4 regions of the Mesorhizobium sp. P2_D6 genome follow, and region 1 is predicted to be linked to each of the others. Evidence: riboswitches for the same ligand, from Rfam matches in the RefSeq annotation. Region 1 holds a riboswitch; each other region holds the start of a gene.
What was found. Region 1 has a riboswitch for cobalamin ahead of AC1D1L_RS14220 (CbtB domain-containing protein). Riboswitches for the same ligand answer to the same signal wherever they lie in the genome.
Positions count from the first base shown of each region.

Region 2: it holds a riboswitch for cobalamin, as region 1 does, so the genes downstream of both, AC1D1L_RS02655 (aromatic ring-hydroxylating oxygenase subunit alpha) here and AC1D1L_RS14220 (CbtB domain-containing protein) in region 1, are expected to answer to the same signal.
Region 3: it holds a riboswitch for cobalamin, as region 1 does, so the genes downstream of both, AC1D1L_RS30620 (DUF1636 family protein) here and AC1D1L_RS14220 (CbtB domain-containing protein) in region 1, are expected to answer to the same signal.
Region 4: it holds a riboswitch for cobalamin, as region 1 does, so the genes downstream of both, metE (5-methyltetrahydropteroyltriglutamate--homocysteine S-methyltransferase) here and AC1D1L_RS14220 (CbtB domain-containing protein) in region 1, are expected to answer to the same signal.

Region 1 covers NZ_JBFUEG010000005.1:439,783-447,551, forward strand. The annotation lists gene AC1D1L_RS14185 (creatininase family protein) at 99-902, shown strand; gene AC1D1L_RS14190 (tyrosine phosphatase family protein) at 906-1,415, opposite strand; gene cobD (threonine-phosphate decarboxylase CobD) at 1,412-2,467, opposite strand; gene cbiB (adenosylcobinamide-phosphate synthase CbiB) at 2,466-3,443, shown strand; gene cobO (cob(I)yrinic acid a,c-diamide adenosyltransferase) at 3,483-4,097, opposite strand; gene cobU (bifunctional adenosylcobinamide kinase/adenosylcobinamide-phosphate guanylyltransferase) at 4,097-4,609, opposite strand; gene AC1D1L_RS14215 (CbtA family protein) at 4,602-5,381, opposite strand; gene AC1D1L_RS14220 (CbtB domain-containing protein) at 5,397-5,576, opposite strand; cobalamin riboswitch at 5,613-5,807, opposite strand; gene AC1D1L_RS14225 (gamma-glutamylcyclotransferase) at 5,875-6,567, opposite strand; gene AC1D1L_RS14230 (aromatic ring-hydroxylating oxygenase subunit alpha) at 6,690-7,769, shown strand, end outside.
Region 2 covers NZ_JBFUEG010000001.1:592,482-600,250, reverse strand. The annotation lists gene AC1D1L_RS02690 (carbohydrate ABC transporter permease) at 1-258, shown strand, start outside; gene AC1D1L_RS02685 (carbohydrate ABC transporter permease) at 260-1,414, shown strand; gene bglA (beta-galactosidase BglA) at 1,420-3,081, shown strand; gene AC1D1L_RS02675 (ABC transporter ATP-binding protein) at 3,147-4,259, shown strand; gene AC1D1L_RS02670 (DUF680 domain-containing protein) at 4,433-4,672, opposite strand; gene AC1D1L_RS02665 (DUF680 domain-containing protein) at 4,796-4,999, opposite strand; gene AC1D1L_RS02660 (DUF680 domain-containing protein) at 5,080-5,283, opposite strand; cobalamin riboswitch at 5,787-5,989, shown strand; gene AC1D1L_RS02655 (aromatic ring-hydroxylating oxygenase subunit alpha) at 6,106-7,353, shown strand; gene AC1D1L_RS02650 (FAD-binding oxidoreductase) at 7,432-7,769, shown strand, end outside.
Region 3 covers NZ_JBFUEG010000025.1:24,145-31,913, reverse strand. The annotation lists partial or broken gene cobG (precorrin-3B synthase) at 1-331, opposite strand, end outside; gene AC1D1L_RS30630 (cobaltochelatase subunit CobN) at 328-4,005, opposite strand; gene cobW (cobalamin biosynthesis protein CobW) at 4,024-5,076, opposite strand; gene AC1D1L_RS30620 (DUF1636 family protein) at 5,079-5,504, opposite strand; cobalamin riboswitch at 5,544-5,746, opposite strand; gene AC1D1L_RS30615 (winged helix-turn-helix domain-containing protein) at 5,776-6,975, opposite strand; gene AC1D1L_RS30610 (NADH-quinone oxidoreductase subunit A) at 7,309-7,674, shown strand; gene AC1D1L_RS30605 (NuoB/complex I 20 kDa subunit family protein) at 7,665-7,769, shown strand, end outside.
Region 4 covers NZ_JBFUEG010000015.1:65,125-72,893, forward strand. The annotation lists gene AC1D1L_RS25695 (AraC family transcriptional regulator) at 1-289, opposite strand, end outside; gene AC1D1L_RS25700 (hypothetical protein) at 541-738, shown strand; gene AC1D1L_RS25705 (OmpW/AlkL family protein) at 1,067-1,759, shown strand; gene AC1D1L_RS25710 (cytochrome P450 family protein) at 1,832-3,088, shown strand; partial or broken gene AC1D1L_RS25715 (cytochrome P450) at 3,055-3,350, shown strand; cobalamin riboswitch at 3,624-3,823, shown strand; gene metE (5-methyltetrahydropteroyltriglutamate--homocysteine S-methyltransferase) at 3,940-6,270, shown strand; gene AC1D1L_RS25725 (DUF982 domain-containing protein) at 6,983-7,231, opposite strand; gene AC1D1L_RS25730 (DUF982 domain-containing protein) at 7,503-7,769, opposite strand, start outside.

The sequences.
Region 1 (7,769 bases):
GCTCAAACGCCGGCGATCCCCCTCTCCCCGTTCTCACGGGGAGAGGGTAAGGGTGAGGGGCAGCGCAAACGCCAAACCAGTTCCTCCGAGGCCTTAATATGAGCGAAACGAACAGACGCGTGTGGTGGGGCAATTACCGGACCACCGAATACGCCGCGATCGACCCGGAGGCGACCATTGCCGTCCTGCCGGTGGCGGCGATCGAGCAGCACGGCCCGCATCTGCCTGTATCAACCGACACATCGATCATGAACGGCATGCTGGAGACGGTGATCGCCCGCCTGCCAGGCGATCTCGATATCCGCATCCTGCCGGTCCAGGCGGTCGGCAAATCGAACGAGCATCTGCATGCACCGGGCACGCTCACTTTGCCCGCGACGACCCTGGTCGATGCCTGGACCGAACTTGGCCTGTCAGTCGCCCGCGCCGGGGTGAGAAAACTGATCGTCGTCAACTCGCATGGCGGCAATGAAGAGATCATGGGCATCGTCACGCGCGAGCTGCGCGTGCGTGAAAGGATGCTGGCGGTGAAGACCAGCTGGCAGCGTTTCGGCCGCCCGGCCGGCATGTACACCGGGCTGGAAGATCGCCACGGCATTCATGGCGGCGACGTCGAGACTTCACTAATGCTGCATTTCCGCCCGGAGCTGGTCGACATGGGCATGGCCGACAATTTCGTCTCCAAGGTCGCCCGCGCCGAGACCGAATTTGCGCTGCTGCGCCACACCGGCACACACGCCTTCGCCTGGATCGCCAGCGACCTCAACCCCAACGGCGTCGTCGGCGACGCCTCGATCGCCACCGCGGAAAAAGGCCGGCTGACGGCGGAGCATCAGGCCGACGGTTTCATCACCCTGTTGAAGGACGTGCGCAAGGCGAAGCTCGCCGACTGGTTGGCGTAAAGCTCAGCCATCGATCTTGAGAACAAACGGCGTGCCCTCAAAAGCGTCGGCGCCACGTCCGATCGCTTCGATCGCTTCGATCATGCGGCCTTGGCGTGAGAGCAACGTATCGGCTACCGCGATCAGCCGCGGATTGGGCGTCGCCGAGGGCGAAAGCTTCCGCAATGTCTGCGCCAGTTCCGCCTCGTCGCGCTTCGGCGCCAGCGCTGCAGCAATGATATAGGCCGAGGCGGTCGAGCGGCTGATGCCGGCGTAGCAGTGCACGACCATCGGCTTGGCGCGATCCCATTTGCGGGCAAAATCGAGCAGATTGCGCACATGATCTTCGCCCGGCATGGTCATGCCGTCCTGCGCCACCGCAATATCGTGCATGACCAGATGCAGGTGGTTTTCCCGCGCAATCGAGGCCGGCCGCGTCACCTCGGTGCCGGCGGCAAGCAGCGACAGCACGCGCTCGGCGCCGCTTCTGGCCACCGTCTCCTCGAGCTTGGACAGCGAACAGACATGGATCATCGCGCTATCTCCCTGGCGCTATCGTCGCGCCGTGCGGCCCAGTCGGCAAGCGCCGATTCGAGCCGTTGCCATTCCTCATCGGCACCAGGCAGCCCGGCACGCAGCACCTGTGGTCGGTCGGAAAAATGCCGAAGCAGGATGCCGCGCTCGCCGAGCGCCGAAAACAGCCCGGCCGCGTCCGGCATTTGAAGATAGCGAAACAGCGTCGTGCCACCGGCGACGGGAATCCCAAACCGGGCAAACAGCGCATCCAGCCGCGCGGCATCCTCCGCCAGCCGGCGCCGCATGTCAGCCTGCCAGCCGCTGTCGGCAAGCGCGCGGATGCCATATTCGAGCGCCGGACCGGCGACGGCCCAGGGTCCGAATTGCGTCTCCAACCTCTCGACCGCCAGCGTGTCGGAAAGTGCAAAACCGAGCCGCAGGCCGGCAAGGCCAAAGAACTTGCCGAAGGAGCGCAGCACGACGATGCCGCCCTGCCCGACATCGCCGGCCAGGCTTTCCACGTGCGGGCCGACATCCATGAAGGCTTCGTCGACCACCAGCAGCCCGCCCTTGGCGCGCAACTCCCCGGCAAGCAGCAGCAGCCTTTCCCGCGACACGACACGTCCATCGGGATTGTTGGGATTAACGACAATGGCAAGGTCAGCTGCGGCAAGCACCTCGACATCCTCGACCTCCGCCACCGCATGGCCGGCGATGGCGGCCACCCTGGCGTGTTCGGCATAGGTCGGCCCCAGCACCAACGCCCGGCCTGGGCTCACCAGCGAGGCGACGCGCGGCAACAGGATCTGCGTGCCCGGGGCTGCTGCAACATGCACCGCCGACGGCGCGCCATAGGCATCGGCGGCGACCTTAGCCAGTTCATGCAGACGCGCCACTTCCGGCAATCGCGACAGAGCGGTGGCGGGCAGATCGAAAAGCGGGTAGGAGTGCGGATTGATACCTGTCGAGAGATCGACGAAAGGCTGTGGCGCGTGGGGGAAGAGCGCGCTCGCCCGGCCAAGGGATCCACCGTGATCCACCGCAGCAATCGCTCCATCAGAAAGCTTCATGTCGGTCCTGATCGCTTTCCTGTCGCTGGCCATCGAACGCATCCTGGGCTACCCGGACTGGCTGTTCCGTGCCGTTGGCCATCCCGTCACCTGGTTCGGCAGGCTGATAGCCTTTCTCGACCTCCGGCTCAACCGCGACACTGATTCCGACGCGCGGCGTCGTCGCCGCGGCATGCAGGCGCTGCTGGTGATCGTGCTGGTGCCGGCGCTGATCGCCTTCATCGTGCAAATCCTGCTGTGGCAACTCTTTCCTGCCGGGATGATCATCACGGCGATCATGGCCTCGTCGCTGCTGTCGCAGAAGAGCCTCACCGAACATGTCGAAGCGGTGGCCGATGCGCTGGACACCGGCGGGCTGGCGCTCGGCCGTATTGCCGTCGCGCGCATCGTCGGCCGCGACCCCGAAAAGCTCGACCACGCCGGCGTCAGCCGCGCCGCGATCGAAAGCCTGGCCGAGAATTTCTCCGACGGCATCGTCGCGCCTGCCTTCTGGACCGGGGTCTGCGGGCTGGCCGGCGGTGTCGCCTACAAGGCCGCCAACACCGCCGATTCGATGATCGGCCACCGCACCCCGCGCCACGAGGCCTTCGGCCGGGCGGCGGCACGCTTCGACGACTGGATCAACCTGCCGGCCTCCCGGCTGACGGCGCTGTTGATCGTCGCTGCCGCCTTTCTTGTCCGCGACGCCGACCCTCGCAACGCTTGGGAAGCTGTGCGCCGCGACGCCAAAAAGCACCGCTCGCCCAATGCCGGTTGGCCGGAGGCGGCGATGGCAGGAGCGCTCGGCCTGGCGCTGGCCGGCCCGCGCAGCTATGGCGGCGTTGTCGTCGAGGATGCGTTCATGGGCGAAGGCGGCCGTCGCGAGGCGGAGAGCCTGGACATCAGGCGGGCGTTGAAACTCTACCAGGTCGCCGACTATCTGCTGATCGCGCTGTTCGGGTTGCTCTCGGCGGCGCTGATCGCGATGACGTTCTGAACGGTTCTTACCCTCCCCACAAGGGGAGGGTAACCCGGCTCAAAACTCAATCCCTTGCTGCGCTTTCACGCCCGCAGAAAAATGGTGCTTGGTCACGCCCATCTCGGTGACAAGATCCGCTGCCTCGACCAACGCCGGCTTGGCGTTGCGGCCGGTGACGACGACATGCAGGCCTTCGCGCCGCGCCTTTAGGGCCGCCACGACCTTGTCGAGATCGAGATAGTCGTAGCGCAGCGCGATGTTCAGTTCGTCCAGCACGACAAGGCTGATGGACGGATCGGCGATCAACTCCAGCGCCTTGGCCCAGGCTGCCTCGGCCGCCGCAATGTCGCGCTTCAGGTCCTGCGTTTCCCAGGTGAACCCCTCGCCCATCGTGTGCCAGATGACACGGTCGCCGAAAGCGGCGAAAGCATTCTTTTCGCCGGTGTGCCATTTGCCCTTGATGAACTGGACGACGCCGACCCGCTTGCCATAGCCGAGCATGCGCAACGCCAGGCCGAAGGCCGCCGTGGTCTTGCCCTTGCCGGGTCCGGTGTTGACGATGAGCAGTCCCTTCTCGACCGTCTTTTCGGCAACCTCGGCGTCCTGCACCGCCTTGCGCTTGGCCATTTTGGCACGGTGGCGTTCCTCGTCTTTTGCGTCGATGTCGGTCATTATTTCACCTTGAGCGGCAGCCCGGCCACCATCAATAGCACCGTATCGGCAATTGCCGCGACGTGCTGGTTGAGTCGCCCGGCAGCGTCGCGGAACCGGCGTGCCAGCGCATTGTCGGGCACGATGCCTTGCCCGACTTCGTTGGAGACCACGAACCACGGTCCGCGCGGCTGCGAAAGCACATCGGCGAGCCGCTGGCATTCCACCGCGAGATCATGGTCGGCCAGCATATGATTGGTCAGCCACAGCGTCAGGCAATCGACAAGCACCGGCTGGTTGTCGGGCAAGGCCTCGAGCGCGCCGGCGAGATCGAGCGGCGCATCGACGGTTGCCCAGCCCTCGCCGCGCCGCGACCTGTGTTGCGCGATGCGCTCACGCATCTCATCGTCATAGGCTTCAGCGGTGGCGATATAGACCCATGGCGGCGGTAGCGCCGTCGCCAGAGTTTCGGCATGCGCGCTCTTGCCGGAGCGCGCACCGCCGATGATGAAGGTCAAACTGCGATCAGGCAAAGCTGTCGCGCAGGCTGGTCGCCGTACCGGTGAAGCGTCCGCGCACCACACCGACAACCGCGCCGAGCACCAGCCAGAACACCAGATTGGTCACCGTCACCGCCACCACGAACTGGTGGTGCAGGCCTTCGGGGATCGGCGTCTCGAAGCTGTCCGGCTGCGGCGCGCCGACAATATGCGGCGCCACGATCAAGGCCACGGCCAGGATCGCCAGCGGCAGCGATTTGCGGAAGGCGATCAGGCCGAGACCGGCCGCGGTCGCCGCCACCGTTGCCCACCACCAGATCTGGCGCTGGGTGAGGTCGGCCGCCGGCATCGCCGGCAGTTCCGGCGGCAGGCCGAGGCCCGGCGCGAGCGTGAACACGGCAAAGCCGGCCAGACCCCAGAACACGCCCTGGCGCCAGTTGCCGATGCCGCCGGCGAATTCGGAAACCGCCACCAGGACCAGCGCGAAACCGATGCCGGTGACGATATTGGCCAGCACGCTGAAGGCGAAGCGTTCGAAGCCGTCGGCCGGCGCCCAGCCTTCGTCCTCCGCCGGCGCGGCTGCTTCAGCCGGTGCCGGTGCTGCGCTGCTCATGGCATTGGTGTCCTCAGCGTTGGCGGCGGGCGCCGCGGCATGCTCATGTTGATGGCCGCCGCCGGCCTGTTCGTAGACTTCCGCCTTCAGGATGAGCGGCACGGTTGCATAGGCCTGCATGCAGGCGAGAACGACGCCGGCCACGAGCCCGGCGATCGCCGCGACGAACACGACGTTGCGAAACAGATTCATGATGTCAGATCCTCGTCAGTGGCAGGGAAACGCCATCGAATGGCGATAGTCGTGCGCGGCATTGTGGACCGCATCGATATGCGAGAAGCCGACAACGCCGATGACGAAAATGCCCAGAAACGCGCTAAGCACGAGCTGCATGAAGCGCGACTGCGAGGAGACGGAAGCGCCGAGGGAGACGGAAGCGGTATTCATATCTTGTCCTTTCGCCCTCCACCCGAGGGCATCGAAGTCAGTTCCCTGTCGCCGGCAGGTCTCCTGGCTCGCGGATCAGCGCCCTTCCCCACCTTCCCGAAGAAAAATCCTCAGTGGCTTGGAGAGGACTACCGCACACAGTTGCGGGGGCAGCCACGGCATTGGGCAACAAGTCAGCCCTCACCGCATTCCCTCTTGGTCCCTAACGGAACCGACGACATGCGTGACTATAGGCTGAAACAGCCGCATCCGGCAAACCAAATTCCGCCGGCCAACAGCGCGAATGCGCCATGCGGCGTTACGGGTTCAAGGCGGTGATCCGCTCGGCAACCAGCCGCTGCAGCCGCCACAGATGGCGGTCGTGAATGCCGCGCTCCTCCAGATTCTTCACCGTGTTGTAGAGATAGTCGGCGCCCGACCCCCAGTGCCCGCAGGATGTGGCCAACCGCTCGACGACCTTCGCCTCGTCGAGCGGACCTGAATAGGTCAGGCCGTTGCGGTTGATGACGAAAGCCAGCGCCCTGAGCGGACCGGCCTCGCTTGCAAGCTTCAGCATGCGCGGCCGGTAGCTTGTCGGCTTCAGCGTGACTTCGCGCCGGAACAGCCGGCCCAGTTGGTGGCGTCGGTTGTCGTCGGCTAGCCGAAAGGCAACGCCTTTGCACTGGCCACCGCTGTCGAGCGCCATCATCAGGCCGGGGCTTTCCTTGGTGCCCCGCCAGCGCGTCATGTTCATGCAAAAGGAACGGTGCCAGCCGCGCGCCAGCGCAACACGCTCCTCGACATAATCGATTTCCGGTTTCCAGATCAGCGAGCCATAGCCGAAAAGCCACAGCGGTTCGGTGTCCGGAAGCTCGGCCTGCAATTCATCCAGCAGCGAATCATAGTCGCTGTCATCCAGATGCATCGAGTCTGGATCCGGCCCGGGGTCCCTGATCTCGCGCCAGCAACGCGCGACCAGCTCCGGCGTAAGCGACATCTGTCGTGCGGCCACGTTCCGAATCCCCCATATCCACGACATGATTATGCGCCGCGCCCCAAACCGGCAATGCGGCACCCTGATTGACAAACGATTTGCCGAGGTGTCGGCTGGTGTATCCCCAGAGGAAGCCAGCCATGCAACCCAATCCGAGCCAGCGCGATCCCTATAATGGCCTGACCCGGCTGGAGCCGACGCTGCCGTCTTCGGCCTATTGGGACGCCGGCGCATACCAGAGCGATCTCGACGCCATCTGGTACAAAAACTGGCTGCTCGTCTGCCGCGAGGCTGACCTTGCCCAGCCTTTGGCGTTCAGGACATTTCGTGTCGGCACGCAGGAAATCGTCGTGCTGCGCGACGACACCGGCGAACTGCGCGCCTTCCACAACACTTGCCGGCATCGCGGCTCGCAGCTTTGCCAGGAGAGCGAGGGCCGGCTGAAGGCGCGGCTCATCACCTGCCCCTACCACGCCTGGTCCTATTCGCTGCGCGGCGATCTGGTGCGCGTTCCCTCGAAATCGCTGCCCGACGGTTTCGACAAGGCCGATCATCCGCTCTACCGCGTGGCGCTCTCGGTCTGGCGCGGCTTTGTCTTCGTCAACCTGGAGGAGGACGCGGCCGGCTCGGCGCAGGCATCCTTCGATCCGGCTTCCGGCAACCTCGGCAACTGGCCGCTGGAAACGCTGGTATCAGGCCATGTCCTGCGCAAGGTGATGAACTGCAACTGGAAGATCTTTTGGGAAAACTTCAACGAGTGCCTGCACTGCCCTGGCGTCCACAAGGACCTGTCGCGGCTGGTGCCGATCTACGGCCGCGGTCTGATGAGCCGGCACGACGACCCCGACTGGGTTCGCCATGCCGACAATGACGCGCCGGAGTTTTCCGGCGGCTTGCGCGCCGGCGCCGAGACCTGGTCGCGCGACGGCCAGACGCATGGTCCCATATTCACCGGCCTAACGCTGGCCGAGCGTGCAGCCGGCCAGACCTATGCCACCAGCCTGCCATCGATGTTCATCGTCGGCCATGTCGATTATGTCCGCACCGTGCGCCTGACACCGCTCGACCCCGAGCAGACCGAACTCACCGCCGAGTGGCTGTTCGCGCACGAGGCGCTGGCTCAGACTGACATCGACAATGTCGTCGCCTTCGGCACCCAGGTGCTCGAGGAGGATGCGGCGATTTGCGAGATCAACCAGAAAGGTCTGCGCTCGATGCGC
Region 2 (7,769 bases), on a different contig from region 1:
CCGCAGATCTGGGGCACCATTGCCGTGGTCTGGACGACGATCACCATCCTGGTGCTGAAAGTGTTCGACATCGTGCTGACCATGACCAACGGCCAATGGAACAGCCAGGTGCTGGCCAATCTGATGTTCGACTGGATGTTCCGCGGCGGCGGTGATTTCGGCCGCGGCGCCACCATCGCCATCATCATCATGATCGCGGTCATCCCGATCATGGTCTGGAACATCCGCCAGGCGAACAAAGAGACGGGAGGGCATTGAGATGGCCGTCGCGACCGGAAAATCCTTTGCCAGCCGTTTCGGCGTCCACATCGCCGTGCTCATCTTCGTCGCCATCTGGACCGTGCCGACGCTCGGCATCCTGGTCTCCTCGCTGCGCGACAAGGACCAGATCATCGCCTCGGGCTGGTGGAATTCGTTCTCCAGTTCCACCCAGACCGAAGCCGGCCGGTTGCCGCCGGCCTCGGCGCAGGTCGAGAAGGACGGCAAATTCGTGCTTGCCGGCAACATCTTCGGCGACGCTGCCGCCCGCAACATCAGCGCTTTCGGCGTCAAGTCGGCGGCACCGACGCAATATCCGGCCGGCACGACTGCCGATCTCGGCGATGGCGTTACCCTGCAGCTCAATGCCGACGGCACGTTCGTCATGTCGTCGCCGAAAGCCTTTGAGGGCGACCGCGGCCAGCGCGTCTATTATGCCTCGTCGGCGCCGCCGAAATTCACCACCGGCAATTACAACACGGTGCTGTTTTCGGAAGGCATCGGCCGCTCGTTCATGAACTCGCTGACCGTCACCATTCCGGCGACCGTCATCCCGATCCTGATCGCGGCCTTCGCCGCCTATGCACTGGCCTGGATGCGCTTTCCCGGCCGCGCGCTGCTGATCGCCGTCATCATCGGCCTGCTGGTCGTGCCGTTGCAGATGTCGCTGATCCCGTTGCTCAAACTCTACAACGGCGTCGGCACTTTCTTCGGCGTGCCGTCGAAAACCTATCTCGGCATCTGGCTGGCGCATACCGGCTTCGGCCTGCCCTTCGCCATCTATCTCCTGCGCAGCTATATTGCCGGCCTGCCGCGCGAGATCATGGAATCGGCGCGTATCGACGGCGCCAGCGATTTCGAGATCTTCGTCAAGATCGTGCTGCCGCTGTCATTCCCGGTGCTGGCCTCCTTCGCCATCTTCCAGTTCCTGTGGGTTTGGAACGATTTGTTGGTGGCGATGGTTTTCCTCGGTACCGAGGGCGATCAGATCGTGCTGACCGCCAAGCTCAATGCGCTGCTCGGTTCGCGCGGCGGCGACTGGGAGATCCTGACGACATCGGCCTTCGTCACCATCATCGTGCCGCTGATCGTGTTCTTCTCGCTACAGCGCTATTTCGTCCGCGGGCTGCTGGCCGGCTCGGTCAAAGGAGGTTGAGACTGATGCAATCCGCTTTGAAGGCGACCTCGAAACCCGATCTCGCCGTCGATCGCGACTGGTGGCGGGGCGCGGTGATCTACCAGATCTATCCGCGCTCCTACCAGGACTCCGATGGCGACGGCATAGGCGACCTCAAGGGCATCATCCGCAGGTTGCCCTACATCGCCTCGCTGGGTGTCGATGCCATCTGGATTTCGCCCTTCTTCAAGTCGCCGATGAAGGATTTCGGCTACGATGTCTCGGACTATTGCGACGTCGATCCGATGTTCGGCACGCTTGCCGATTTCGACGCGCTGGTGGCGGAAGCCCATCACCTCGGTCTCAAGGTGATGATCGACGAAGTGCTGTCGCACACCGCCGACATCCATCCATGGTTCAAGGAAAGCCGCGCCAATCGGGCTAACCCGAAGGCCGACTGGTATGTCTGGGCCGACGCCCGGGCGGACGGCACGCCGCCCAACAACTGGCTGTCGATCTTCGGCGGCTCGGCCTGGCAGTGGGACACAAGCCGCCAGCAGTATTATCTGCATAATTTCCTGTCCGAGCAGCCGGACCTCAACTTCCACAATCTGGAAGTCCAGGACGCGCTGCTCGACGTCACCCGCTTCTGGCTGGAGCGCGGCGTCGACGGCTTTCGCCTCGACACCATCAATTTCTACTTCCACAGCCAGGGGCTGGAGAACAACCCGCCGCTGCCGCCGGAAGAGCGCAACGACCAGACCGCACCCGCTGTCAATCCGTACAACTACCAGGACCATCTCTACGACAAGAGCCGGCCGGAGAACCTTGCCTTCCTCGAGCGGTTCCGGACGCTGCTCGACGAATATCCGGCGACCGCCGCCGTCGGCGAAGTCGGCGATTCGCAGCGTGGGCTGGAAGTGGTGGCCGCCTACACGGCCGGCGGCAAGCGCGTCCATATGTGCTATTCCTTCGACTTCCTGGCGCCGGAAAAGATCAGCGCCGCCAAGGTGCGTCAGGTGCTGGAAGCCTTCGGAAAGGTCGCCAGCGACGGCTGGTCATGCTGGGCCTTCTCCAATCATGACGTGATGCGTCCGGCTTCGCGCTGGGCCGCCGATGAGGCCGATCCGGCCGCCTATCTCAAGGTGATCTCGGCGCTGCTGATGTCGCTGCGCGGCTCGGTCTGCCTCTATCAGGGCGAGGAGCTTGGGCTGGGCGAAGCCGAGCTTAAGTTCGAGGATCTGCAGGACCCCTACGGCATCCGCTTCTGGCCCGAATTCAAGGGCCGCGACGGCTGCCGCACGCCGATGGTGTGGGATGCAACCGCCAGCAATGCCGGCTTCTCGACGGCCAAGCCCTGGCTGCCGGTACCGGGCAAGCATTTGTCGCAGGCGGTCAACGTGCAGCAGGGCGACGCCGCCTCGCTGCTTGAGCACTACCGGCGCTTTCTCGGCTTCCGCCGCCAACATCCGGCGCTGGCCAAAGGCGACATCGAGTTCATCGAAAGCGAGGGCGACACCGTCGCCTTCACCCGCCGCGAGGGCAATGAGCAGATCGTCTGCGTCTTCAATCTGGGCAGCAGGCCGGCCGAGGTCGATCTCGGCCAGGCGCTGCAGCCCTTGGCCGGGCACGGTTTTTCGGGACAATCCGGCACAGGTTCGATCCGCCTCGGCGGCTACGGCGCCTGGTTCGGGCGCATCGACTGAGTTTTGACGAAACGGAATTTCTTGAGGAAATCTGGGTTCTCTAGGGAAATCACTGGGAGGAAATCATGGCCGATGTCACGCTGAGACAAGTGAAGAAATCATACGGCAATCTGCACATTCTCCATGGCATCGACCTCGACATAAAGTCGGGTGAGTTCATCGTCTTTGTCGGCCCGTCGGGCTGCGGCAAGTCGACCTTGCTGAGGTCCATCGCGGGGCTTGAGGAGATCACCTCCGGTGAGCTGAAGATCGCCGGCGAGGTGGTCAACGATGTGCCGCCTTCGAAGCGCGGCATCGCCATGGTGTTCCAGTCCTATGCGCTCTACCCGCACATGACCGTCTACGACAACATGGCGTTCTCGATGAAGATCGGCAAGGAAAGCAAGGCCGAGATCGACAAACGGGTACGGCAGGCAGCCGAGATCCTGCAGCTGACCAAATATCTCGACCGTCTGCCCAAGGCGATGTCGGGCGGCCAGCGCCAGCGCGTCGCCATCGGTCGCGCCATCGTGCGCAACCCGAAAGTGTTTCTGTTCGACGAGCCGCTGTCGAACCTCGACGCGGCGCTGCGCGTCGCCACCCGCATCGAGATCGCCAAGCTCAAGGAATCGATGCCGGCTACAACGATGATCTACGTCACCCATGATCAGGTCGAGGCGATGACGCTGGCCGACCGCATCGTGGTGCTGAAGGACGGCCATATCGAGCAGGTCGGCACGCCGATGGACCTCTACAAGAAGCCCGGCAATCTGTTCGTCGCCCAGTTCATCGGCTCGCCGGCCATGAATATCTTGCCGGCGACAATCGACAAGACCGGCGACCCGACCATCGTCAGCCATGTCGGCGGCCGCAAGGCCACGGTGCCGATCGCGACACCGGCTTCGGCCAAGGGCGCGGCGGTCAGCTTCGGCGTGCGGCCGGAAGATCTGTCGGTCGCCACCGGCACGGAGTATCTTTTCGAAGGCGTGGTGGACTATGTCGAGCAGCTCGGCGAGGTCCAGCTGGTCTATGTCGACATCGGCCGCGCCGACCTGCCGCTGGTGACCAAGCTGCCCGGCAATGTCGAGGTCAAGCGCGGGGCGAAGCTGCGGTTGACTGCGGATGCCGGCGACCTGCACATCTTCGACGCCGACGGGCATTCCTTCTCGCTCAAGCCGGTGGAAGTGAAGGCGGCCTGAGATCGGCGCGTCGTATCGGCATGAAAAAGAGCGGCGGGCCAGGCCCGCCGCTCTTTTTTAAAACTTCGGCTGTTAGAGCAATTCCAGGAAAAGTGTGAGCGGTTTTCCGTCCGGGAATTGCGAAAAACAAACAGATAGAGCGGTTCGCCGTTTCTGTGAAACGGTGAAACGTTCTAGCGATTGCCGAAGAGGTTCCGGTCGCTGCCTTGCGGGGCGGACTTCTGTACGTCGCCCGACGAGTTCAACAGCTTGTAGACCGGCGAACCGGTGTTGGGCACCGACGACGTCCGGGTGTTGTCGACGTTGACGGTCGCCTGGTTGTCGACGGCGCTAGAGCCGACATTGTCGTTGCGGGCATAAGCACTGCCGGCGGCAATCAAAAGCGCAGCGGCAGCAAGAGCGATCTTCTTCATGTCAAGTCTCCTGAATTTTTATCATGTGGCAGAGCGGCTGGTGATCACGCCGCTCTGCAGCTTGTTCGATGTTCGACTGGGATCGTTGTCCGAAAAACTCTGAGGTCAGATCCCGATCGTCTGTTAGCGACCGAAGAGGTTACGGTCGGCGCCCTGTGCGGGGGCCTGAGCAGCCGGATCCGACTTCGCAACCGAAGCCGTGTGGCCACTATCCGTCGACGTAACCGCAGGCTGGTTGGCGCCGTTCGAACCATAGTTGTCACTGGCGGCGAAAGCGCTGCCGGAAACGGCCAGAACGGCGGCGGCAGCAACGATGATCTTTTTCATTTTAAATACTCCTGAATTTCTTCGAGATCCCAAGAGCGGCGGACAGGCCGCCACGCTTTTGTTTGGATCGGTATCAGCTGTTAACGGCCGAAGAGGTTGCGGTCGCTGCCCTGAACGACGGGCTGCTTGTCAGCGGGCACCGACTTCTGAATGGAAGCCGTATACGAGCTGTCAACCGCGGCAGCGGGCTGGTTCGCACCATTGGAACCATAATTGTCGCTACCAGCGAAGGCGCTGCCGGTGATGGCCAAAACGGCGGCGGCAGTAAGGATGATCTTTTTCATTTTTAGTACTCCAGTTTTGCTGTCCGTCTAGCGGCGTGTGGTGGGAGCAATTCGCGTCGTTCGGACAAGCCCCGATGTGGGAAAGCCATAGGCTGGTTTCCAATCACGAAGTTGTTCCGGCTGGGCCATGATTTCACCTCTTGTAATTTTCATAAGCATGCCTATCATCTCACTTTGTGTAAATAATACAAAGTCTTATGTGACCATGCCGTCTGGCTCACCGAGTGTGTCCGGGCGTCAGCGTTCACACTGTCCTGCACGCATTGTCAACAGAAACGAACCGTTCGGTTCGATTTTAGAAACTGCTAATAGTCACTTTTCGATACCGTTGACGTGTTTTCCCTTAGTCGGCAGTCTGATTCGTGGTGATTTGCGAGGGGCCGCGATCCGCCCCGAAAACAACGCCGTCAGCCCCACGATCGTCTGCCGCCGCGTTTGTCGTGCGTGTCGCGCCGCATGGAGACGATGTCGCTTTCATGCCGATGTCGCGATCGCTGCCGTGATTAGATGATCCCATCTCAGGTGCCGCTTCGTGACGACGGAGCGGAGAATTGGGAAGCCGGTCAGAATCCGGCGCTGCCCCCGCAACGGTGGTGGAGTTCAAGTCGCAACGGGAGACCACTGGGCAAGAAGCCTGGGAAGGTGTCGCGATGGTCCGCAAGGACAACTCCAGAGCCCGGAAACCAGCCCGAGATGCTTGAACTCGACTGATCGCGGTGGGCGGTCAAGAGGTGGATAGCGCATGCCGGCATATTGCCGGCCTGCGGCCGATCCTTCCTCCATCACCACCAAGTTCAGTCCTTAAACCACGAGGACAGAACTATGGATGCGCGCAACGACATGCTGAGGCTCTTGAACGGCCGCAAGCAAGGCTTTTCGCTCGAGCAACCCTTCTACACCGACCCGGACTATTTCAAGCTCGACATGGAGCTGATCTGGTATCGTGACTGGCTGTTCGTCGGCCATGATTGCGAACTGCCGAAGCCCGGCAGTTATATCACCGTGCAGATCGGCGACTATCCTGTGGTGCTCGTCCGCGATCAGAAGGGCAACATCAACGCCTTTCACAATTCCTGCCGCCATCGCGGCAGCCGGGTCTGCAACACCGAGAAAGGCACGGCGGCAAAGCTCGTCTGCCCCTATCACCAATGGACCTACGAGCTCGACGGCCGACTGCTGTTCGCCCGGCAGATGGCCGAGGGTTTCGACAAGAGCCAGTTCGGCCTGAAGCCGGTCGCCTGCGAAAGCGTGGCCGGGTACATCTTCATCTGCCTGGCGAAAGAACCTGCAGACTTCGCGCCGATGCGGGCCATGATCGAGCCCTACCTCAAGCCGCACCGGCTGAGCGAAGCCAAGATCGCTTTCGAATCGACCATCGTCGAGAAGGGCAACTGGAAGCTGGTCTGGGAAAACAACCGCGAGTGCTACCACTGCGCCGGCAACCATCCCGAACTCTGCAAGACCTTCCCGGAAGCGCCGACGGTAACCGGCGTGCAGGGCGCCGACAGCGATCCGGAGATGCTGGCGCATTGGGCGAAATGCGAAGCGGCGGGCCTGCCGAGCAAATTCCGCATCGATCCGGCCGGACAATACCGCGCCACCCGCGCGCCGCTGTTGCGCGATGCCGTCAGCTACACGATGACGGGAAAGCGCGCGGTGGCGAAGAACCTCTCCGACACTGTTGCCGCCGACCGTATCGGCACCTTGATGCACTACCACTATCCGACGACCTGGAACCACATCCTCATCGACCATGCAGTGACCTTCCGGGTGCTGCCGATCAGCGCCACCGAAACCGCGGTGACGACCAAGTGGCTGGTGCACAAGGATGCGGTCGAGGGTGTCGACTACAACCTTGAAGAGCTCACGCATGTCTGGACCGAAACCAACGACCAGGACCGCCGCATCGTCGAGGAAAACGCCTTCGGCATCCTGTCTCCGGCCTATGAGCCGGGCCCCTATTCGGAGCTGCATGAGGGCGGCGTGATCCAGTTCGTCGAATGGTACGCAGCCTTCATCGGTCCGCGCCTTGCCGAAGGCGGCCGGCCGGCGCTGCGCAGCGTCGCGTGAGCTCATGTCGCCCAAAAGTGTATTGCGGTTTTGGGATCACGACATGAGCAGAGCAAAAAGGACAGAGGGATGAATGCGATGACGGATCTTGGGCTCTATCGCCATCTCGACCAGATGGCGCCGTGGAATGACAGGCTGCAGGTGCTGGAGGTGATCGGCGTCAGCGACGAGGCGCCAGGCGTCAAGACCTTCACCTTCCGCTCCGACAACCAGACCTGGTTCCGCTACAAGCCGGGTCAGTTCGTGACGCTGGAGCTGCCGACACCGGACGGGCCGCTGATGCGCACCTACACGCTGTCGTCATCGCCGTCGCGGCCGTTTTCGATCGCAGTAACGGTCAAGGCGCAGGCCGGCAGCATCGGCACGCGATGGATGTTTGACCATCTGACGCCCGGCTCGCATGTCAAGGCCTATGG
Region 3 (7,769 bases), on a different contig from region 1:
GCGCCCGTGGATCGGTAACCTCCTGTGGATCGATGCCCGCCAGCGGCCCGGTCTCGACCGGCACGCCGATGCGCACCGCAATGCCCAGCGCGTCCACCTCCGCCGCCAGCAGGGCTGCGCTTTCCGCAGTCAGCCCGCGGATCTGCAGGCTGCCGCGCGCCGTCACCTCCATGATGCCGTTGCCGTGCCGCAGGGCGGATTCGCAGAGTCCGATCAACAGCTTCGGCGACAAACCTCTGGCAACCGGATTGAGCCTGACCAGCAGGCCGTCGCCGGTCTGCATCGGCGCCGACAAAGCCGGACAGGCGCCACGCCTTGAGAAGGCGTTCATGCCGCGACCCCGAGCGCCTCGGCCTCGGCGATCAGCGCGGCAAGATCGTCGTCGACGGAATTGCGCAAGGGATGCCAGAGGCCACGTCTGCGCGCCGACAGGAAGCGTTCGGCGATCACTTTGGCGGCAGCGGGGTTTTCGCGCAGGATGAAGGCGCGCACCTCAGGATCGCCGACATAAGCGTCATGCACGGCCTCGATCAGCGCGCCCGAAATGGCGTGTGTGGTTTCGGCAAAGCCGATGAGGCGGTCGACCGTCTCGGCGAATTCGGAAGCGCCGCGCGGGCCGTGGCGCATCTGGCCCGATATAAACCGCGCGTTGACCGCTCGTGCCCGAACCACCCGCGATACGGCTTCGCTCACCGAGCGCGGTTTAGGTTTCTGCGGATCCGTCGTGTCGAGCACGATCACGTCGGCATTCCTGCCCAGCGCTGCCAATGCGGCCGAAAAGCCGCCGATGAAGGCGACATCAGCGGAGCCTTCGAGAATGTCGCGGCCGGGGTCGTCGCCGGTGTGGACGAGAAGATCGGCCTCGGCGATGCGGGTCTCGAACGCGCCGGGCGAGGCGGTGCCTTCGCCCTCGGCGCCGCCATAGGCATGCGATGTGGCATCGAGATAGGCGCGGCCGATTTCTTCGCGCGCGCCCCAGTCGCCGCTCGACAAAAGGTCCTCGACGCCGGCGCCGTAGGTGCCGGGCGAGGTGCCGAAGATGCGCGGGCTGAGCTTGCCGTCGGCGCGGGTCTTTGCGGCGAGCGGGTTTTCCGAATCGTCCTCGTCGCGCGCGGCAACGGCGTTGGCGGCGGCATCGATCAGCGCGATCTGGGTCGGGAACATGTCGCGGAACAGGCCTGAAATCCGCCAAGTGACGTCGACACGCGGGCGGCCGAGGGCGGCCGGAGGCAGCACCTCGATGCCGGTGATGCGGCCTGTTGCAGAATCCCATTGCGGCCGGCAGCCCATCAGCGCCAGCCCTTGCGCTATTTCCTCGCCGCCGGTGCGCAGCGACGCCGAGCCCCAGAGGTCGATGACCAGCGAGCGCGGCCAGTCGCCATGCGATTGCATGTAGCCGCGCACCACTTCTTCCGCCGCCGCTCGGCCCAGATCATAGGCGGTCGGCGTCGGCATGGTGCGCGGGTCGGAGGTGAACAGGTTGCGGCCAGTGGGCAGCACATCGGAGCGACCACGCGCCGGCGCGCCAGCCGGACCAGCCTTGACGTGGCGGCCATCCAGCGCGGCAAGCAGCGCCGACTTCTCGGCAGCAACGCTTTGCAGGCGCATGGCATCTGGTTCGTCGTCGGGTGCCCGGCCGTAGATATGCAGACCGTCCTTGATGGCGAAATCCTTGAGGTCGCAAAGCCAGGCATCGATACGGCGCAGCGCTTCATCGGGCGCGTCGGTCTTGGCGACACCGGCTTCGGAGGCAAGGCCGGTCTTTCGCGCGGTGTCGACGATCAGTTTTGCGAGGCGGTCGCGGCGGCGGCGGTCGAGGCCGTCGGCCTGAGCGTATTCGTCGACCAGGCGTTCCAGTTTGTGCTGTTCCTCGTCAAGGCCGGCGCCGGTCAGCGGCGGCGGCAAATGGCCAAGGGTGACGGCGGCGATGCGCCGCTTGGCTTGTGCTGCTTCGCCCGGATTGGAAACGATGAAGGGGTAGATGACGGGCAGCGGGCCGGTGACGATCTCGGGAAAGCAGGCTTGCGACAGCGCGACCGTCTTGCCGGGCAGCCATTCCAGCGTGCCGTGCGCGCCGACATGGATGAGAGCATGGATGCCGAGCGATTTGCGCAGCCACAGGCCGAAGGCGAGCAGGGCGTGGCGTGGCGGCAGCGTCGGGTCGTGGTAGTCGGCACGACGGTCAGCCGAGCGCCCGCGGTCGGGGGCAAGTGCGACGGTGATGTTGCCGAAGGTCGCGGCGCGGAAGGGGAAGTGCTTTTTGCTTGATAGCGAAGGTTGGCGTTCTGTCACGCCCCCCTCTGTCCTGCCGGACATCTCCCCCACTTGGGGGGAGATTGAGCCGTCATCTGCGCTTTCGCCAATCGCTGACATTGCAGGAAGGGAGCCGCCAACGGAACTGCTGATCTCCCCCCAAGTGGGGGAGATGTCCGGCAGGACAGAGGGGGGCGCCTCGCGCAAACCCGTCTCTTCAGCCTTTCCCCAAGCTGCTTCTACTTTGGCAATTGCCTCAGCAGGCAAATCCTTGGAGAGCCCGAGATACTCCCCCAACCCCAACCCATCATCACTCCGCTCCAACGCATCCAGCAGCGCGCGCGGTGATTGCGGAATCCCTTCAACCGCATAGCCCTGCTCCTTCAGGTCATGCAGCATGGCCAGCACGCTCGACGGCACATCCAGGCCCACGGCATAGCCGGTGCGGCCAGGCGCGCTTGGGTAATCCGGGATCAGTATGGCGAACTTGCGCGCCGCGCGAGCCGTCTCCTGCAGGCGAATAAACGCCGCTACCCTATCCGCCACCTGCGCCACGCGATCCGGTTCCGGCCGGTTGGCGAAGGCGCGGTGGCCGAGTGCGGGGTCGGTCTCGCTTTCGCCCTTGAAGGAAATCGCGCCGGCAAGGATGCGGCCGTCGAGTTCGGGCAGCACGACATGCATGGCAAGGTCGGCGGGCGCTAGGCCGCGCTGGTTGTTGTCCCAGACGTCGCGGCGAGTGGTGGCGACGATGACCTGGAAGACGGGCACGCCGGCGCGGTCAAACAGGGTTTCCACGCCGGGCTCGGCACCGGAAGCGAAGGCGGTGGCTGTGATGATGGCGGCGGGTTTGAGCGAGGCCAGCGCGGTTTCGACGAAGGCGAGGGAGGTGGCGTCTTTCAGGCTGGAGACGAAGATCGGGACCGGGGTGATACCGCGCTGGCGAAGGGCATCAAAGAGGGCATCGATGGGCGCGACATCGGCAGCCAGCAGCATTGAGCGGTAGAAGAGGATGGGCACGACAGCTGCGGCGTCTCCCTCCCCCTCGAGGGGAGGGTGGCCCGCAGGGCCGGGTGGGGTCGGTACGACTGGGTTCGACGTTTCTTTCTGTCGCCGCGCTTCAGAAAGTCGGCGCACTTCACCGGCGACCCCACCCCCGGCCTGCGGCCGGACCCTCCCCTCAAGGGGGAGGGGGACGACGCCGCGGCCTGGCTCGTAGTAGCCGGCTTTCGGCACCGCGACCGGCTCGGCCGCCACCACATTGTACCCGGCCAGCCCCGCCAGCCGCTGCATCAGCGCTGTCATATTCTCCGGGCCGCCCTCGCGGAAATAATCAAGCAAGGCGTCCAGTTCCTCACGCGGCAGCGTCGAGGCTTCGATCAGGCGCAGGTCCTCGTCGTGGCTTTCGCCGGGCAGCAGGGCGAGTTTGATGCCCCGCTCTCGGGCGATTGCTGCAAGCTGGTCGCAGCCGTAGCGCCACCAGTCGTAGCCGCCGAGGATGCGCACCAAAATCATCTTGGCGTGGCGAGCGACGCTGTCGACCCAGAGGTCGACGGACATGGGGTGGCGCAGGTCGCGGAGCGCCGCCAATCGCATCGAGGGCAGGCGGCCGGCATCAGCCTTCCATGCGGCCGCCAGCCCGGCGAGGTCGCTATCGGTGAAGGACAGCGCCACAATATCCGCCGGCGTCTGCCTGAGATCGACCGGCTCGGCGAGATCGTCGAGCGAGGCGGATGTCGTGGTGAGGATGTGCATCGCGGCTCGTGCCTGAGATCAGCCGGCGAGTATACGCTCGATCGCCGGGCGGTTCAGCCCCTTGAGGCCAATGACGACGAGGCGCGAGCGGCGGTCGTCCTCGGCCGTCCAGGCGCGGTCATAGTAATGGTTGACGCGCGGGCCGACGGCCTGCAGCAAAAGCCGCATCGGCTTGCCGCCGACATCGACGAAGCCTTTCACGCGCAGCACATTCTCCTCTTCGGCAATGGTGGTGACGCGCTTTGCCAGTTCGTCGGGATTGGCGATCGAGGGAATGTCGACGATGAAGGTGTCGAAGTCGTCGTGCTCGTGGTCGAAAGCGCCGTCATGGTGCGACTTGCGGTTCTCGATGTCGTCCTCGACGGCGAGGCCGAGGCCCAGCAGGATCGAGGGATCGACCTTGCCATGCGCGGTCGCCACGATTTTTACGGCGCGGGCGGAATGCTCATTGATGATGGCGTTGGCGCGGGCCGAACCGGCTGAATCCATCAGGTCGCTCTTCGATAGGATGATCAGGTCGGCGCAGGCGATCTGGTCCTCGAAGACTTCCTCGACTGGATCGTCGTGATCGAGCGTCTCATCCTGAACACGCTGTGCCTGCAGGGCGTCCATGTCGTTGGCGACGCGGCCTTCGGCCAGTGCCGGGCCGTCGACCACGGCGATGACGCCGTCGACCGTCACGCGGCTCTTCACGCTCGGCCACTGGAAAGCCTGGACCAGCGGCTTGGGCAAAGCCAGCCCTGAGGTCTCGATCAGGATGTGGTCGACCTTCGGCGTCAGCGCCAGGATCTGGTCGAGGGCCGGCACGAAATCGTCGGCGACGGTGCAGCAGATGCAGCCATTGGCCAGCTCAACGATGTTTTCCTCCGGGCAGGTGTCGATGCCGCAGCCTTTCAGGATTTCGCCGTCGATGCCGATGTCGCCGAACTCGTTGACGATGATGGCAATGCGCTTGCCGCCGGCGTTTTCCAGGAGATGACGGACCAGCGTCGTTTTGCCGGCGCCGAGAAAGCCGGTGACGACGGTGCAGGGAACACGGGAGAGATTGCCGGCCGGATTTGGAGCGTTCATGGTCAGTCCTTCAACATGTCGAGGGGTGGGATGCGGGCAACGAGGCCGCGCTTGAGGCTATCGGGCCGGCCGCGCCAGGGGATGAGGCCGTCGGTCGAGGTGGCGAAGAGTTTTGCGCCGGTGACGAGGTCGGCGCCGCTGGTCGTGGTCAGGTCGCCGAAGACATAGCTCCAGCAGCCATCGCGCAGGATCGCGGCGCTGAGCCGACGCTTGCAATTGCCGAGGCATTCGACGGTGCGGACACGGATGTCGCCGGCAGCGGCGCGGCGCGTGTCCTCAGCCAGCAATTCGCCAGCGCGGGGATGGGCGTCTGAGCCGGTCTCGTCGCGGCAGGAGGCGCAGACGATGACGGTGACGCCGACCAAGGCGTCGCTATCGGCGGACGAAATATCCGCTGTGCCAGCCGAAAAACTGCTGTTCTGGTCCAAAAACCGGGCTCCTTGCCCGGAAACCCGCCAGGCGATCGGATTCTTCTGTCGCAGACGGCAGGTCTCCTGGCTCGCGGGTCATCGCCTTGGTAGCCGCCTTCCCGGTGTTACCCAGTGGCTTTCGGCCTTGGCTCGTCGCTTACAGTTGCGGGGACAGCCGCGGATTTGGGATTTTGTCCCGCACCGCATTCCCTCTTGGCCCCAGCCGTTGCGGGCAGGGGACCGTCTGCAGCGGATTTAGGCTTTTGCGGGCAGTACTGTCAACGCACGGCTACGACATGGCAATGTCGGCCAAAGGCTGTCCCAAATCGCCGGCCGGCGTCACTTCGATGCGCTCGAGGCCAAGCCAGCCCTGCATCTGCTTCAATTCCTCGAAGAGTTGTGCGGCGGTCTCAGGTGGCGCTTTGGGTTCGGCATAAGCCGCGTGGACGCGCAGCACGCTGGCGGGACGGTCGGCTTTGAGGTCGACGCGCCCCACGATCCGGTCGCCGAGCAGAAAGGGCAGGACATAATAGCCGTATTGGCGCTTTTCGGCCGGGGTGTAGATCTCGATGCGGTAGTGGAAATCGAACAGACGCTCGCTGCGCGAACGCTCGAAGACGACGGGGTCGAACGGCGCCAGCAAGGCGCGGGCTTCGATTTTTCGCGGCAGGCGGGCGTCCTTGTGGAGGTAAGCCGGCTTGTCCCAGCCTTCGACGCGCACCGGCAAAAGCTCGCCCGTCTCGACCAGTTCCTCCAGCCGGCCCTTCATGTCGGCCGGCGACAGGCGGAAATAGTCGCGCAAATCGCCAGATGTCGCGATGCCGTGGGCGCGGGCGGAAATGCGCAGCAACTCGCGGTGCGCGTCCTCGGCCGCCGGCACCGGCAGATCGAGGATCGCCTGCGGCAGCACGCGCTCGGGCAGGTCGTAGAAGCGCTCGAAGCCGCGACGGTGGGCCGTGGTGATACGGCCGGCCCAGAACAGCCACTCGAAGGCATGCTTGGCATGGCTCCAGCCCCACCAGCCGCCCGAGCCCTTCTGGCCTTCGAGCGCCGAAGCGGCGATCGGACCGCGCTCGGCGACCGCGCGGTAGATCTCCTCGATATAGGCGGCGTGCTCGCGGCCCCATTTGGCGAGGCCGAGATACATTTCGTCGCCGCTCTCGGCACGCTGCATGCGCCAGCGCATCAGCGGCCAGGTCTCGACCGGCAGAAACGAGGCCTCATGCGCCCAATATTCGAACACCGCGCGCTTGCGGGTGATGGCGGCATTGTCGAGCAAAGCCAGCGGGTAGGGGCCAAGGCGCGAATAGAGCGGCATATAGTGGGCGCGCACCACGGCGCTGACGGAATCGATCTGCAGCAGGCCGGTGCGCGAGAGCACCCGGGCGAGGTGGCGGCGATCGGGTGTGCCGCCCGGGCGGGGGTCGGTAAAACCCTGCGCGGCCAGTGCGATCCGCCTGGCCGTGGCGAGCGATATTTTGTCCTTCATCAAGATGCCTTTGCCCTGGTCCTGTTCGCGCATTTTTAGCCGGTGATTCCGACCATGCTAGCAGGCGAATGGCGGGAGACATGTCAGGAGACAAAAGTGGAGTAAAAGGTGAAGGAAATCAAACAGGAGCGGATCGGACCAGTTTTTCCCGACCTGCCGTCCAGCACTGCGTTTTGAACAAGGTTTGACTTGCTTCGCCGAAAGCCCTGCGCTAACCCTCGCCGCGTTGCAGCATAGGCACCTAAAACGGTTCAGCGGTTAAACTGTCACGCTTCCGCATTAGGGTTGGTTGCTGTAATCAAAGTGGATTGGCCGCCAACGGAAAGCCGCAGCATGAACGCACTGCTCAGTTCGTACCTGCCCATCGTCCTCTTCATCGCCGTGGCGGCAGTCGTCGGCCTGGCGCTTATCATCGCGCCGTTCCTGGTGGCCTACCGCAATCCCGACCCGGAAAAGCTTTCCGCCTATGAGTGCGGCTTCAACTCTTTCGACGATGCCCGCATGAAATTCGACATCCGCTTCTACCTAGTGTCGATCCTGTTCATCATCTTCGATCTGGAAGTGGCCTTCCTGTTCCCGTGGGCGGTGTCGTTCTCGAAGATCGGCATGCTCGGTTTCTGGTCGATGATGGTGTTTTTGGCGGTGCTGACCATCGGCTTCGCCTATGAATGGAAAAAAGGAGCGCTGGAATGGGATTGAACGACAGTTCCGGCACACTCGTCGCGCCGAAGCCCAAGGGCCTGATCGACCCCAATACCGGACGTCCGGTCGGTTCTGACGATCCGTTCTTCCTC
Region 4 (7,769 bases), on a different contig from region 1:
CACCCCCGAAGTGCGGTTCGCCGGGCGCGAAGGTCGCGACGGTGCCGCTACCGGCGTGCCAAACCTCACCTCGGCACCAGACATCATGGACGCCTCGCTCGATCAGCCCGATCAGATACTCGTTGTGGACATGCTTCGAGAAGTCCTGCCGACGATAATCCGCCGCCAGGTAGTCAAGCCCGCCAAGGACAGCGGAGTGCTTCATCACCGCGCGATTGCGCGGCGGTCGGCCCGGGGGGTCAGAACGGCCACGCGCCTTTTCGTCGCATTCTACGGCGGTATCGGCCACTTGATGATCAATCCAGGTCGGTCATCACAACGATATCGTGCTCTCGTAGCGAATTTCAAACCGAAGCAGGATTAATTGCCGCGCTAACAGGAGCCTGCTGCAGTGCGGGCAGCGGATTGGCGGGATTAATCGTGATTGAAGCTTGGGATGTGAACCAGAGCGACGCGTGCCCGGATGGCCGATATCGAGAAGACTAAGCGCTATCCCCCTCCGATCTGACGGATGAGGAATGGTCGCGGATACAACCGTTCCTGCCGGGCGCGGCCAAGACCGGGCGGCACGTGATAACGGACCTGCGCGAGGTCTTGAACGCGATCCGCTACATGGCCCGATCGGTGGCGGCTGGCGCGTGCTGCCAAAGGATTTCCCGCCCATATCGGTCGCGGTCGAGACGCCTTACGGACACGCCCACGGACTGCGCCAACTGGCTGGAACGTTCCCCGGCCTGACGGCGAAGCAGCAGGCGACGATCAAGGCGCTAAACGCAGAATACGCCAAAACTCGAAGCCGAGGACGAGCGGGCCAACGAACTGCCGGCCGATGTTGACGAACGGCTACCCGGGGCGGCTACGGCTGCACTCATTGTCGGATCTTCGACGAAGTCGCACATGAGACACAGCGCTCTCGGAGTGACCGCATTGTTCTGCAACGATTTTCTCATTTGGCACGACACATGCGGGGGCTATCCCGCATGAGCGCTCCGTCAATCTCGATTGATGCGAGCAGGATTCAATCAAGGCGCAGTGCGTCGCTTCTGAAGATCAAGGAGAGAAAAGTATGGCGAGAGCGCGAATTGGCGTGGCGCGGGCAATGACAGCGGCTGTCGTCCTCATCGTTGCGGGACAGGCCGGCGCGGCAGATGTTGGGCAAGCCGCGAGCGTCCCGCAGGCAGAAGCCTGCGTCGCGGAAGCGCCAAGCCCCTGGCAGATCCGCCTGCGTGCGTTGGGGGTGATCACCGAGGATTCGGGCTATGTCAATGCGGTGCCCGGCTCCGGTCTTTCGTATTCGAACACCGTGACGCCGGAACTCGATATTTCGTATTTCTTCACGGACAACATCGCCGCCGAACTCATACTCGGCACCACCTATGCCAACATCGATGGCCAAGGTGCGATCGGCGGGCTTGGCAAGGTCGGCAAGGTTTGGCTGCTGCCGCCAACGGTGACATTGCAGTATCATTTTACCGATTTCGACGCCTTTAAACCCTATCTCGGCGCCGGCGTGAACTATACGATCTTCTATCATCAGCAAGCCGGCAGCGCCGATGATCTCAAGGTCAAGAACACATTCGGCGCCGCGCTGCAGGTCGGATTCGACTACATGGTGGACGAGCACTGGGGCGTCAACTTCGACGTGAAGAAGCTTTTCCTCAAGCCCGACTTCGACGTCACTGTCGCCGGCGCCAAGCTCACGGGCAAGGCCAAGCTCGATCCCTGGTTGATAGGCGCAGGTCTCACCTACCGCTTCTGAGGACGAAGCACACTGGGGGGGCACTTTTCGAAGTCCGCGCGCGGATCTTCCGTGCCGAGAAGTGGACCCGCGATGGTTCTTAAAGGAGTTGTTGGCACGCGCGTAGAAAACGATCATTGCGACGTGATCGGTGTGCCGGCCGCTCCCACGCAAGTTGATCGTCTTTCTCCTGCGATTCTGCGGCAGGGGGGGATGGCGCGAGTGTCGCTGCCAGGCGATGTGGTGACCTGGGCGGCAGCCCGTCACCAGACGCTCAGGCAGATGCTTTCCGACCAGCGTTTCAACAAGGACTGGCGACAGTGGCGGGCGCTGCAGGACGGCGAGATTCCCGAGGATCATCCGCTGATCGGGATATGCAAAGTAGACAACATGACCACGGCGCACGGCGCCGATCACCGGCGCTTGCGCGGCCTGCTGTCCAGCAGCTTCGCGCCCAGTCGTATCGCCTTGCTGGCGCCACGGGTCGAACAATGCGTCGATCGACTCCTGGCCGAGATGGCGCAGCGCGGCGGCAGTGCCGATCTGATGTGCGAGTTCGCCGCTCCGCTGCCCACCAACGTGACCGCCGAACTGTTCGGTTTGCCGGACGAACAGCGCGAAGAGATCGTCGCGCTCACCTACAGCCTGGCCAACACCTCCGCCACAGCCGAAGAGGTGCGACAGACGCGGCAGCGCATCCCGGAGTTCTTCCGTCGCCTGATCGCGCTCAAGCGGGGCCAGCTCGGCGATGATCTGGCTTCGGCCCTGATCGTCGCGCGTGACAATGGCGAGCTCGTTTCCGACACCGAGCTCATCGACATGCTGTTCATGGTGCTGTCTGCGGGCTTCGTGACCACCGCCGGCGTCATCGGCAATGGCATGGTGGCATTGCTGACGCATCCGCAGCAACTGCACCTGGTGCGCAGCGGCCAAGTTCCGTGGTCACAGGCGATCGAGGAGATCCTGCGCTGGGGCAGCTCAGCGGCCAATCTGCCGTTCCGCTATGCCACCCAGGACGTGGAGATCGACGGATGCATGGTCCGCCGCGGCGATGCCGTCCTGATGGCGTTCCATGCGGCGAACCGGGACGAAAAGGCCTTCGGTCCCGGCGCCGACAGGTTCGATGTCACCCGGCGGCACAACCCGCATTTGTCGTTCGGCGAGGGGCCGCATTCCTGCCTGGGCGCTGCGCTGGCGCGCCTGGAATTGTGCTGCGCCTTCCCTGCGCTGTTCGGGCGGCTGGAGGATCTGGCGCTGGCCATCGCCGCGGAGGACGTCGTCTACATGCCGTCTTACGTCATTCGCTGCCCGCAGCGCCTGCCGGTCACCTTCCGCCCTTCCGTCGCTTAGCGAGTGCGGCACGCACCCCAGATTCGGTGATTCTCGGTTCGCCGGGATGGCTGGTCTCGCACGAGGGGGGGGCGAGCATGCCCGGTTACGCACGATCGTGACGCCGGCCTTCAGCAACCGCAGGGTGAAGCTGCTCGCGCAGCAGGTCGAGGCGATCGCCACGCAGTTGTTCGAGACGCTGACGGCCCAGCCCCAACCCGCCGACCTGCAGCGCCACCTCTCCTTTCCGCTACCGGACGTGGTCATCAGCGCGCTGATGGGGAATGCGCAAGCACGCTGAGCAAAGCCGAGCGGGGTACAAATACCGGGATTCCCGGCGGACCGTGACGGCCTCGCCCCACTTTACGCCCTTGAGCCCGGCGACCTCGATCTGATCCGGCGTCGCCGATAGGGACAAGGACCTCTCCGAGCCTGCACTGATGAGAGGCGGCATCGTATGCGGCTTTGGGCGAAAGAGACCGATCAGCGCAAGGGCATTATTCGCATCATCACATAAACATCTCGTTATATGTATTGACAAGGAGCAAAGCGGCTGTGATTATGCGTATGTCATGGTTCTCCGCGCGGCACTGCTGTAGCGGAGCTAAGAGGGAAGCCGGTGCGATGCCGGCGCTGCCCCCGCAACTGTTAGCGGCGAGCCAAGCCCATTGGTGTCACTGAGGCGAACGGCCTCGGGAAGACGGGCAGAGGCTTTGACCCGCGAGCCAGGAGACCTGCCACGACGAACAACGTCCACGGGCGGGGTGTCTCGGTGGTCGCAGTAGCCCGGCTTCGTGCCGCCTGCTCGCGCGTTCCTTGTCCCCACGCCCCAACCATCGGGGTATGGCATGACTGTCTCTCAACAAATTCCTGTGACAACGCTCGGCGTGCCGCGTATCGGTCGACGGCGGGAACTCAAATTCGCGCTTGAAAGCTACTGGTCCGGAAAATCTCCCGCTGCCGACCTGCTCGCGACGGCGAAGGCGCTACGCGCCGCCAGCTGGAGGGAGCAGCACGATCGCGGCGTGTCGAAAATCCCGTCCAACGATTTCTCGCTTTATGACCATGTGCTCGACACCGTCGCCATGGTCGGCGCCGTGCCAGCACGATACACCTGGACTGACGGCGAGGTCCCACTCGATACCTATTTCGCCATGGCGCGCGGCAACCAAGGTCAGGCCGCTGATTGTGGACATGCCGGTGACGAGCATGCGGCCAACGGGCATGGCCTCGCCGCGATGGAAATGACCAAATGGTTCGACACCAACTATCACTACATTGTGCCGGAACTTACGGACGATCAGACCTTTGCCCTCTCGTCGGCGAAACCGGTCGATCATTTCCTCGAGGCCAAGGCGCTCGGCATCCACACGCGCCCGGTCCTGCTTGGACCGGTCACCTTTCTCAAGTTGGCGAAGTCACCGGAGGAGGGTTTCAACCCTGTCGCGCTCCTGCCACGGCTGCTGCCCGTCTACGACGAGCTCCTGCGGAGGCTGAAGCTCGCGGGAGCCGATTGGGTGCAGATCGATGAGCCGGCGCTCGTGCTCGATCTGATTCCCAACGAACGCGATGCATTCCAATTCGCCTACTGCCGGCTGTCGAAGGCAGCACCCGAGCTGAAGATCATGATCGCTACATATTTCGGATCGCTGGGAGGCAATCTCGAGACCGCAATTTCTCTGCCCGTGGCGGGACTGCACGTCGATCTCGTGCGCGCTCCAGAGCAGTTGGAGACCGTCGGCCGGCTCGCGCGGAAGGACCTTGTGCTCTCGCTCGGGCTGATTGACGGCCGCAACGTCTGGCGCGCGAACCTGCCTGCCATGCTTGACCGCATCAAGCCGATCGTCGCCGGTTGGCCGCTGGACCACGTGGAGATCGCCCCGTCCTGCTCGATGCTGCATGTGCCGATCGACCTGGACATGGAGACGGCACTCGATGCGGATGTGAAATCGTGGCTCGCCTTCGCGGCGCAAAAGACCGACGAGCTGGTCGTGCTCGCCCGTGCCCTGGCCGAAGGCCGGGACGCGGTCGCCGCCGAACTGGAGGCGTCGGCTGAGGCTGCCGCCGGTCGCGCGACATCCGCGAAGGTGCATGATCCGCTCGTCGAAGCACGGGGCGCCACCATCAAGGTCGCCATGACGCACCGGAAGAGCGCATTCGACGTGCGCTCCAAGCTTCAGGCCGACACGTTTGGCTTGCCATCCTTCCCCACCACGACGATCGGCTCCTTCCCGCAAACAGTCGAGGTTCGCAAGGCGCGGGCAGCCCATGCCAAGGGCGATTTGAGTTACGTCGACTATGAGGCCTTCCTGAAGAAAGAGATAGAAGCCGCCGTTCGCTGGCAAGAAGAGATCGGACTCGACGTGCTGGTCCACGGCGAATTCGAGCGCAACGATATGGTGCAGTATTTCGCTGAGCAGCTCCGCGGCTTCGCCTTCACGCAACACGGCTGGGTGCAGAGCTATGGCTCGCGCTTTGTGCGCCCCCCGATCATCATTGGCGATGTGTCGCGACAACAGCCGATGACGGTACACTGGTGGCGATATGCTCAGTCGCTGACGCCGAAGCCGGTGAAGGGCATGCTTACCGGCCCGGTGACGATCCTCAACTGGTCCTTCGTCCGAGACGACCTTCCGCGCTCAGCCGTCTGCCGCCAGGTCGCGCTCGCCATTGGCGATGAAGTGAGCGACCTCGAAAAGGCGGGCGCCAGGATGATCCAGATCGACGAAGCCGCACTGCGCGAGGGCTTGCCGCTGCGCGAGGCCGACTGGCAGGCCTATCTCGACTGGGCCGTCGAATGCTTCCGGCTGGCTTCAACCGCGGTCGGCGATGCGACCCAGATCCACACCCATATGTGCTACTCCGAGTTCGGCGATATCGTGGACGCGATTGCCGCAATGGATGCCGATGTGATCTCCATTGAAACCTCGCGCTGGCAGATGGAACTGCTCGATACGCTCCGAACCTTCAAGTATCCGAACGGGATCGGTCCTGGTGTCTATGACATTCACTCGCCGCGGGTCCCGGAAGTGGGGGAGATCTCCAACCTCATCATGCTTGCGCGCGATCGATTGCTGGATGGCCAACTGTGGGTGAATCCCGACTGCGGTCTCAAAACGCGCAGATGGGAGGAGGTCCGCCCTGCCCTGGTGAACATGGTGGCTGCGGCAGGCGCAGTTCGGGAAAAAGCGCAGACGGCGTAGGGCTCGGTGCCACTCGCCGGCGGTGAGCGGCAACGCCACACACCGGGCAATCTTGGGGGAGTCTATCCGGCGGACCCAGGGCAATCGAGCTGCCAGTGACAAAGCGCCTCGGCAACGTTGTCCTGGCTGAACGCTTGTTGAGGCGCGTCGAAGTCAGCTGTCCCAGAGGCCGGCGTTGGCGGGCGATCGAAGGAGGCCGGCCCTCGAATGAGCCGGCCAGAGACAAGACGGCTCACCGTCAGCCAGTTTCGGATCATTCCGTATTGGATAATCCATTCTCACTATCATCTCCGATCTTTGTCGCCGAAACCCCGCTCCCGATCGTCGGAAGAAGCATCGGCGATCACGCCGCCGGGCCGCGGAGCGCGTTCCAGGAGACCAGTTGCAGTGCTAAGCCGGGTAAGGTTCCAACGGTACTTCTGGAGATCATTGAGGCGGCATCGAACTCTGCCTTCTGCAGCGGGCCAATTCCCGCTCGATGGCTCTGTCTGCCTCTGGCTTCAATCACGATCACCGCGACGGCGAAGCCGAGCGGCCGCAGCTGGCAGGCGGACCCCTTGTGTTTTGATGGTCAAGATCCGGCGCCGGACCAGGAAAGCCGTCGCGGAAATTGCGGGGTTAGCTTGCTCCTGGCCGATGCCGGCAGGGGTGTTCGGACCGCGTTCAATAGCGATGTGCAGACGGCCGAAATTCACGAGCGGCGTCCCAAATCTCAATCACTGCGCAGAATGCGTGCTTCGAGTGCGGCTGCGACGAAAGCTCGTCGAGCGGCTGGGGGATGGGTCTTACCGCGTAAAACCTGCAGACAGGTGTCCATCGCTATTCTGCGTTTATCGGTCTCATGATGCAGATCCCGCAGCAAGATAGCGGCCGCGTCGTTGACGTCGAACACGATACGCTCCGAGCTGCGGCGGCTAAGCTGAACAACGACTGGCCTCTCAAATCTGATCAACCCGGTCATCCCCCTCCTCCACAGCCACTATGCGGCAAACAGCCCGGGTCCCATTTCTTTACTCAGCCGAACGGGACCGCTGCATCTGCGCCACTGAGCCTGGCCATTGGCGGGCAAGCCATCGCCATGAGCTGCGTCTGGCCATGGTCAGCTTGCGTGCGATCTGCGGTTTTGCAGTCGGTGGTGAGGAACGGCTTCTCATTCGCGTGGTCTAGTTGTGAAACCTGGACATAGTGCACTGTTTGACGCACCTCGCCAGTCTCAAACATGTCGTCGAAGTCTACACCTGCACTTTTCCACTGCCCGATCTGCAGGCGGCGATCCACTGCATCGCGGAGGTTGGATCTTCCAATATGGCGACCCGCTTCGCAAAGCCGAAAAAGGCATTGCGCGCCGTGCTTACCGGCTTGCGCCCATCGTATGCATCGTAGCATGCTCTCAGGGCGGCTTCGTGGATCAGGTCTCTGCGATCTTCCGGCCATTCATTGAGAAAATCGATTGCATCCGCAAGGCCGGCAATCTCTTGGATGATGTGCGTTGCGCGCTT